2 regions of the Fictibacillus sp. Mic-4 genome follow, and region 2 is predicted to be linked to the other one. Evidence: a T-box and tRNA genes for the amino acid it is inferred to sense, from the RefSeq annotation. Region 2 holds a T-box; the other holds one or more tRNA genes.
The links. A T-box is a leader RNA that pairs with one kind of tRNA and senses whether it is charged. The one in region 2 lies ahead of leuS (leucine--tRNA ligase), so its partner is inferred to be a tRNA-Leu.
Positions count from the first base shown of each region.

Region 1: it has a tRNA-Leu gene. The T-box ahead of leuS (leucine--tRNA ligase) is inferred to sense a tRNA for this amino acid. The anticodon was not compared.

Region 1 is NZ_JBBHZM010000016.1:56,980-61,359, forward strand. Features, by position in the region: gene WD019_RS11990 (N-acetyltransferase) at 1-476, opposite strand, end outside; gene WD019_RS11995 (DHA2 family efflux MFS transporter permease subunit) at 829-2,262, opposite strand; tRNA gene WD019_RS12000 (tRNA-Leu) at 2,453-2,529, opposite strand; gene WD019_RS12005 (hypothetical protein) at 2,580-2,753, opposite strand; gene WD019_RS12010 (FMN-dependent NADH-azoreductase) at 2,829-3,455, opposite strand; gene WD019_RS12015 (hypothetical protein) at 3,618-3,908, opposite strand; gene sdaAA (L-serine ammonia-lyase, iron-sulfur-dependent, subunit alpha) at 4,122-4,380, opposite strand, start outside.
Region 2 is NZ_JBBHZM010000018.1:8,466-12,845, forward strand. Features, by position in the region: gene leuS (leucine--tRNA ligase) at 1-1,662, opposite strand, end outside; T-box leader at 1,749-1,981, opposite strand; gene WD019_RS12525 (site-2 protease family protein) at 2,079-2,744, opposite strand; gene WD019_RS12530 (MDR family MFS transporter) at 2,860-4,056, opposite strand; gene WD019_RS12535 (TIGR01212 family radical SAM protein) at 4,253-4,380, shown strand, end outside.

The DNA of each region.
Region 1 (4,380 bases), on a different contig from region 2:
TATAACACCATTTCCGTTTGACGCGCGAGGTGAATCTCCATTGCGATTTCGTCACAGTGTTTAATCTTAGGGCAGTTGATGCAGTCTTTCCATACTTTTTCCGGCAACATTTCTTTTGCGACAATTTGGAATCCGCACTTTTCGAAAAATTCAATCTGATAAGTGAGCGAAATTAATTTTCCGACCCCAAGCCGGGAAGCTTCGCTTATTATGCGCTCCACCAACTTGCGCCCGATTCCCATTCCAAAATAGTCCTGATTCACCACCAAAGACCGCACCTCTGCAATCGTTGGCCCGAGAATATGCAATGCTGCGACCCCTACTATTTTCCGGTCAACTTTTGCGACATATAAGCATTGCAAATCATAATAAAGTGAGGATAACGAACGAGGCAAAACGACCTGTTGTTTGGCGTACGTGTCAATCAAACCATAGATTTCCTTTACGTCATTTATCACTGCATTGCAAATTTCCATAACCGATCTCCTTATCCGTTGTTTACATATAATAAATATACATAATTATGAATATATATGCAATACATATAGAGCTCCTATGTGGTAATGACGTTTTTAACTCGTATCGGAACACAAATCAATTAATTCAGGATAGTTATCAATCAGTTCGGGCACTTTATCAATCATTTTGCAGTCGATATCAATTTATTTTTCGATTATCGATCAATTCAGTATAGATATCAATCAATTCAAAGCACTTTTCAATCATTTTGCAGTCGATATCAATTTATTTTTCGCTTTTTTTTTTAAGGGATAAACAAAGTAGCCTGAATTATTCCAGACTACTTTGTTGAAACTCATTAAAAATTAATCACTCATTTACAGTTATTTTTCTAACCTCTTCTTTCTTCACTTCTTCTTCCGTCAACTTCTTGTTTTTAATGAAAAAAGAAATGATGACGCCTAATAATGATAGAATTGAAATGACGATAAAGGCCCGATTTGCCCCATACATATCTGGATGGGAGATTTCTGGATGCCGGCTTGCGGTCTCTGCAGTCGTTGTCATCACAGTGACAAGAATCGCCGTCCCGACCGATGCCGCGATCATTTTCATCGTATTATCCATCGCCGCGCCGTGAGGAATCAGCCGTTTCGGAAGCCGGTTTAATCCAGCTGTAGCCACTGGCATCATGACCATTGACAGCCCGAACATCCGTATCCCGTACATTATCGTTATAAAAGCAAAGGAAGTCGATGGACCTAGATTCGAAAAGGCAAAAGAAGCTGCAGTGATAATCGTCAATCCAGTGAGGGCCAGCCATCTTGCTCCGATTTTATCAAAAATCCTTCCCGTAATAGGTGACATAAAACCGGTAATGAGCGCACCCGGCAATAGGGCAAGGCCTGCTTCAAACGCTGAAAATCCCCTCATATTTTGCATGAACAAAGGAATGATCGTCTCCGCTCCAATCAATCCCATAAAAGTGATCATGCCAGTGAAAACGGTAAGCGGGAAAATGGAATTTTTAAAAACCCTGAATTCAAGCATTGGATGATCCAGGCGCAGCTGCCTTGTGACGAAAAACAAAAGCGCAAATATCCCGATGCCAAGTGAAATAAGCGTGCTGGAAGCCTGCCAGCCATTATTGCCTGCGCATGTAAATCCAAAAAGCAATCCGCCAAACCCTGCAGAAGATAATAGGATCGACAGGACATCCACTTTTGGTTTCGTTACCTCTGTCACATTTTTCATTTTAAAAAAGGCGACGAGGATATCGATAAGCGCAATCGGCAAAATAATGAAAAAGAGGAGACGCCAGGAATAATTTGATGTCACCCATCCTGACAAAGCCGGGCCGATTGCCGGCGCAAAAGACATGACGAGCCCAACCAGACCCATCGCCGCACCGCGCCTATTAACAGGAAAAATCATTAAGAAGACGGTTTGCATAAGCGGAAGCATGACGCCAGCCCCGCTTGATTGAATCACCCTTCCGAGTAATATCATTTCAAAATTGGGAGCTAAGCCTGCGACCAATGTTCCAAAGGCGAATATGCTCATTGCGGATATAAAAAGCTGCCTGGTTGAAAAGCGTTCCAATAAAAAGGCGCTTACAGGAATCATAATCCCATTCACAAGCATAAAGACGGTTGTTAGCCATTGCGCGCTGTTCGCTGTGACATCCATTTCTTTCATAATCGGCGGTATCGCTGTGATCATGAGCGTTTGATTTAATATGGATATGAAAGCTCCTGCAAGCAAAAGCGCAACAATGGTAGACTTTTTGTAGCCTTGTATCATTTACTCCCTCCCCCTATTTTATCGCACACATGCTTTTTACAGAGTACACGATTTTACAGGAATTATCTAATCATCTGCCTGAGAATTTTTGTAATCCCGCCCGCCTAAATGATTGATATTTATCCAATCTAGAGGGGCCGAGAGTTCAGTTATTAAAAAAAGACCCTGCAATTCATGCAGGATCTTTTGATGGTTGGTCCGACGGGATTGGCACCCGTAAAATGCACAGCTCTTAACTGGCTGCTCTACATTTGAGCTACAGACCCATTTATTATTTTTTCCATTGCGGTTTCTCTTATGCATCAAAAAATGATTCGCTAGTCATCAAGATCCCTGTTAAGAAACGAAGGATTCTTCTCTTCTTTAATACCTAACTTGTTTTTGATTTCAGCCAATTCCCTTAAGATGACTTGTGTATTGAACCATGCTGCGATCGAAGCAATAACTATGACAATTGGAACAATGGAAAGGATTACTTTAATGATAAGCAACGGATTCACCCTTTGAATATGTATTTATTGTTAATCATACCAAAAAAAGAGTCAACATGCGTTGACTCTTTTTATTTAAAAAGTATGTGCCAAATCTTTTGCCCGGGCAATGCCGCTTTCTTTAATTTCCTGGGCTTTTTCCGGCATGGCGTTATGACCTTCAATGAATATGCCTTCAAAAGACGGTACGCCGAAAAATTGCATGATCGTGCTTAAATAACGGTGTCCCATTTCCATCTCAGCCGTTGGTCCTACTGAGTAGATCCCGCCACGGGCCTGAATATGGAGCGCTTTTTTATCAGTTAAAAGGCCGACCGAACCCTGTGCAGTATATTTAAAGGTTTTTCCCGCAACACAAACCGCATCAATATATGCTTTCATAATTGGCGGAAACGAGAAATTCCACATGGGCGTGACAAATACATACTTATCCGCGGAGATAAATTGATCGCATAACTCTGAAAGCCGGCCCACTTTTGCTTTTTCATCAGCCGAAAGCTCTGTTCCGGATTTCAGTTTTCCCCATCCATTGAAAACGTCAAGATCAATAGATGGAATATTTTCGTTATATAAGTCAATATGCACGATTTCATCATTTGGGTTGACTTCTTTATACGTATCGATAAACGCTTTCCCCGCCGCCATGCTGAAAGATGCTTCTTCATTTAGCGGATGGGCGGTAATGTACAAAAGTTTTGCCATTCGAATCCTTTCCTTTCTTTTATAGAATTTTTTACATTTTAGTTTGTCCATAAACGAAATGACAGATGACATGAAAAAAATAGCACGATTTTTAAAAATAAAAAGCCGCCCGGCATATGCATAAGATGGCATATAAAGCGGGAGGCTTTAAAGAAGTCATTTTTATTTTATAAAATTCATGATCCCGTCAACTGCCATAAACATCGTTACGGCTAACGCGACAAACCACATCAATTTCATTTTACGCGGGAAACTTTTAAACGCATCTTTTATAACAAATTCCTTCGAATAAATGAGGGAACCTACTCCAATCAATCCAAGCAATGCAGAAATTCCTCTTAGCATCATCGCCATATCTGGAACGCTTACAGCTAGAGCAAGCGAAGAAATCATTAAGTAGCAGAGCAATAAAAGTGTAATGACTTTAAAAACCTGTTTTTGCTTTTCAATCATGGTTTCCATCTCCATTCCGTGTCTACTCTCTGTTGTTCAACTTTTTCAACGTGATTTTTTTCTTTGTGATTATTTTCACTTGAAGTTTACCATAGAAAACTAGACCTTTTTCGGAACAAAGATGGCAATCTGATGAACCTTTCAAGATTTACAAAAAAGTAAAAAGGACGCATCTTTTTAAAAGATAACGCCCCATAAAAACATCTGCCCTTATCAGTCCTCTTCCTGGGCTTTTAAAGGCATGCCGAAAATTTTCTCCGCTAATTTTCGGCCGGTTGGTGTAGCCGCCAACCCGCCTTCTGCCGTCTCCCTTAAGGCTGATGGCATGTTTTGCCCGATTTTAAACATCGCGTCAATAACTTCATCACATGGTATCCGGCTTTTTATTCCGGCAAGCGCCATATCTGCCGCAACAATGGCATTGCTTGCGCCCATCGCGTTCCGCTTCACACATGGCACCTCCACTAAACCG
Region 2 (4,380 bases):
AACTACACCAAGATCATAAAGCACTTTATGCCAGAAACGGGCATACAATAGGTGAAGGACCGCATGTTCAGCACCTCCGATATAAATATCGACCGGAAGCCAGTGCTTTAATTTTTCTGGATCGGCCAGCTTTTCGCTATTATTAGGGTCGATGTAGCGAAGGTAATACCAGCAGCTGCCCGCCCATTGCGGCATTGTGTTCGTTTCGCGGCGGCCTTTTTTACCGGTTACCGGGTCAACGACATTCACCCAATCTTCAACATTTGCAAGTGGCGATTCTCCAGTTCCGGAAGGCTTAATTTCATCCACTTGAGGCAATGTAAGCGGAAGCTCTTCTTCAGGAACAGTTGTCATTGTTCCGTCTTCCCAGTGAATGACCGGAATGGGCTCGCCCCAGTAGCGCTGGCGCGAGAACAACCAATCGCGAAGGCGGTATGTGACTTTCTTTTCGCCTTTTCCTGTTTCTTCAAGCCAGGCGATCATTCTTTGAATCGCTTCATCTTTTCTAAGACCGTTAAGAAATTCAGAGTTAACGAGTTCTCCGTCCTCCGTATAAGCGGCTTTTGAAACGTCCCCGCCTTTAACGACTTCGATAATAGGCAAGTCAAACTTTTTCGCAAATTCATAGTCACGCTCATCATGCGCCGGGACCGCCATAATTGCGCCTGTTCCGTAGCTTGCTAGCACATAATCGGCGATCCAAACCGGAATTTTCTTGCCGTTTACCGGGTTAATCGCATAAGCCCCGGTAAATACGCCGGTCTTCTCTTTTGAAAGCTCAGTCCGTTCAAGATCGGATTTCGACGCCACTTTTTCTTTATACGTTTGTACAGCTTCTTTCTGCTCGTCTGTCGTAATTTCATCAACGTAACGATGTTCCGGTGCAAGCACCATATACGTCGCTCCGAACAATGTATCCGGACGGGTCGTAAATACAGTCACTTCTTTGTCATGGCCGTCGATCGCAAAGTGCACTTCAGCCCCTTCAGAACGTCCGATCCAATTGCGTTGCATTTCTTTCAAGCTTTCCGGCCAGTCAAGTTCTTCAAGGTCTTCAAGTAGCCGGTCAGCATAAGCGGTAATTTTCAACATCCATTGTCTCATCGGCTTACGAACGACCGGATGTCCGCCGCGTTCACTTTTCCCATCGATGACCTCTTCATTTGCAAGAACCGTTCCTAATGCTTCACACCAGTTCACCGGCACTTCGTCCACATAAGCAAGGCCTTTTTTAAACAATTGAATGAAAATCCACTGCGTCCATTTGTAATAATTTGGATCTGTCGTGTTGATTTCGCGGTCCCAATCGTATGAAAAACCGAGCTCTTTAATTTGCCGGCGGAACGTATTTATATTTTTCTCTGTAAATTCTGCCGGATTGTTCCCGGTATCAAGCGCGTATTGTTCGGCAGGAAGACCGAATGCGTCCCACCCCATTGGATGAAGGACATTATAATCTTGCATCCGCTTCATACGAGAAACGATATCTGTCGCCGTATAGCCTTCCGGATGTCCGACATGAAGTCCGGCACCAGAAGGATAAGGAAACATGTCTAGCGCATAAAATTTCTTTTTGCCGATCTCATCCTTCGTTTTGAACGTTTTATTTTTTTCCCAATAGGCTTGCCATTTCGCCTCTATTTTTCTGTGGTTGTAATACATAGGTAAACTCTCCTCCATCTTATTGACTTACACTGCTCCTTGCGAGCGATCTTATTGTTAGAATTAAAAAAACCTCCCGTCCCAATAATAGGGACGAAAGGTTGTTTCATTCAAAAAACCTGCCGCGGTACCACCCACATTAGCACTCAAGCTGAGCGCTCGCTCAATTTCCCTTAACGCGGATATACGGCAAGCATTACTTTGCATTTTCACACTTGCAACTTCGAGGCGAGTTCAAAAAGATCCGGGATTGACTTGCACCGACCGTCAATTCTCTACTTCCCTGTTCTTATTTACTACTCCTCATCATCGTCTTTTCAATTCATCATTATTATTAATTAGTATTTTATGAATGTTACAGAAAAATGTCAAGAAAATTTAAAAACAGTTTCGCCTGAACTAGCATATTTTATACATCAGCTAAAGAAAGGATATACAATCGAAGTCAAGCTGCTAATGACGACTGTGATCGCGTTTTGCAAAACATTGAAAAAATATTGGTTTAATGGTGTTATGATGATAATGAAGAAAAGCAAAATACCAAAGTGTTCAAAACGCATCATCGCCTGCCTGATTGTATCCGGGGCCAGTTCCTCCAGCACGCGATAACCGTCGAGCGGTGGAAGCGGAAATAAATTGAAAACGAATAAAAGGACATTCAATTTAATAATATTCGTAATTAAATCATTGATCATTTGCAATTTATCTAATGATACGTTTTGTAAAATGCCAGTATGAAAAAGGGCATAAAACACAATAATACCGATGAACGCAACGATTAAATTGCTTAAAGGGCCAGCGATGGAAACAAGAATGCTATGAAGGTGCGGCCGTTTAAAGTTTCGGCGGTCAACCGGAACAGGTCTTGCCCAGCCAAAACCGGCAATTAGAATCAATATCGTGCCAATCGGATCGATATGTGACACCGGCGAGAGCGTCAATCTTCCTAAATTTTTTGCCGTCGGATCCCCGCATTTATAAGCGACGAGTGCATGGGCGTATTCATGGACGGTAAACCCGATGACAAAAGCAATAATTACATAAGGCAACTCTTGCAACGAAAAAGCTAAAAATTGTTCCATAATTCTCTCCCAACGATTTAGTTTCCTATTTATTATAAGCGATCACCTTCTATATTCCTATTGACAAAATACGAAATTAAAATCCGCTGTTAAACGAAACAGCGGACTTCATTATTTAAATATCCAGAGGCTTCTCTTTTACTTTGATAGAAGGGATCAGGCGATCAAACGCCTGGGTTACTAGCATCGATAGAATAAAAAATCCAAAAATGATGCCAAAAAGTGTATTCATACCAAATTGGTCAACAATAACTCCACCAAAAACCGGGCCGATCATTCTACCAGCCGTTGCCGTGCTGTTGACAACTCCTTGATAAAATCCCGCCCGGCCGTCAGGTGCAAGTTCATTTGCGATAGAAGGGATGCCCGGCCAGACAAACATTTCCCCAATTGTTAAAATCAGCATGGCTATTAAAAATCCGCTAAACGCGTGAGCGGTACTGACGACGATAAACGAGACGATAAAAATAGAATAACCTATCATAATTTGTGCTTTTGATGAATGAATCCACTTTTTCAAGACTACATTCAAAAAAGGCTGCCCGAGGACAATAACAGCACCGTTGACCGTCCATAATAAACTATATTGCTTAAGGTCGATGCCAATTTCCTGAGTGTGTGAGGCTATAGAGGAAGTCCATTGAACATAACAAATCCAAGCCAACAAATACCCCGTACATAAAACAAGCAATGCTTTGAATACGCTTTTGTTTTTAATTCGTTTGTTTTGGGTAAGCACACTTTCCGGTGATACCGCATGGAGAGCAGTTCCCATGCCCCTATAACCAAAAATGACCAAAAGCAAAAAGACGATCACTAATAGCGTATTGCCGATAAAAGACCATTCAAAAGAAATTGAAGCTGCTAAACCGCCAATTGCGGCACCGACCGCAACGCCGACGTTTTGCGCAACATATATGGCATTAAAAGCTTTTCTTCCCCCTTCTTTCCAAACCGTTCCCGCCATGGCAAACATCGCCGGAAACGTAACGCCGCTTCCAAACCCGATAATGGTGAGCAATATCGCATACGGTAGAAAGCTGTGAAAAAATACAAGAGTAATTAATGATGCCGTAGTAATGCTTAATCCAATGATAACGGTTTTATACCCGCCAAATTTATCAAACAACGTTCCTCCGATTAAATTGCCGATTACTCCCGCACCCGAGTTCAACATAAGAACAATTCCTGCAACCGTTAATGATCTTCCCAGATGGTCATGCATGTAGATCGTATTTACCGGCCATAAAAACGATGTTCCTGTTACATTAATCATCATTCCGATCACTAAGAGCCAGACTGCTTTTGGCATGATGCTCTCCCCCACTTCTCCAATATCCTTCTGTATTGTAGTTCTTTTTCTATTCAATGACAATTAACTTTACTCCATTTCCAAAAATTATCTCGTTCTCATCCGTTTGGAATATGGAGACTGGCATGTTACAATGGCAGGTAGTGCTTTTTTCTATTTTCAACAAAAGCATTACTATGGAAAGGAGTTGTTTGTTGTGGCTCACGTAACAAAAGTTCCAGCACACTTTGGCGATAAGCGTTTTTATACATGGAATCAACATTTAAAGGAGCACTTTGGTGAAAAAATTATTAAAATTCCGCTTGATGGCGGTTTTGATTGCCC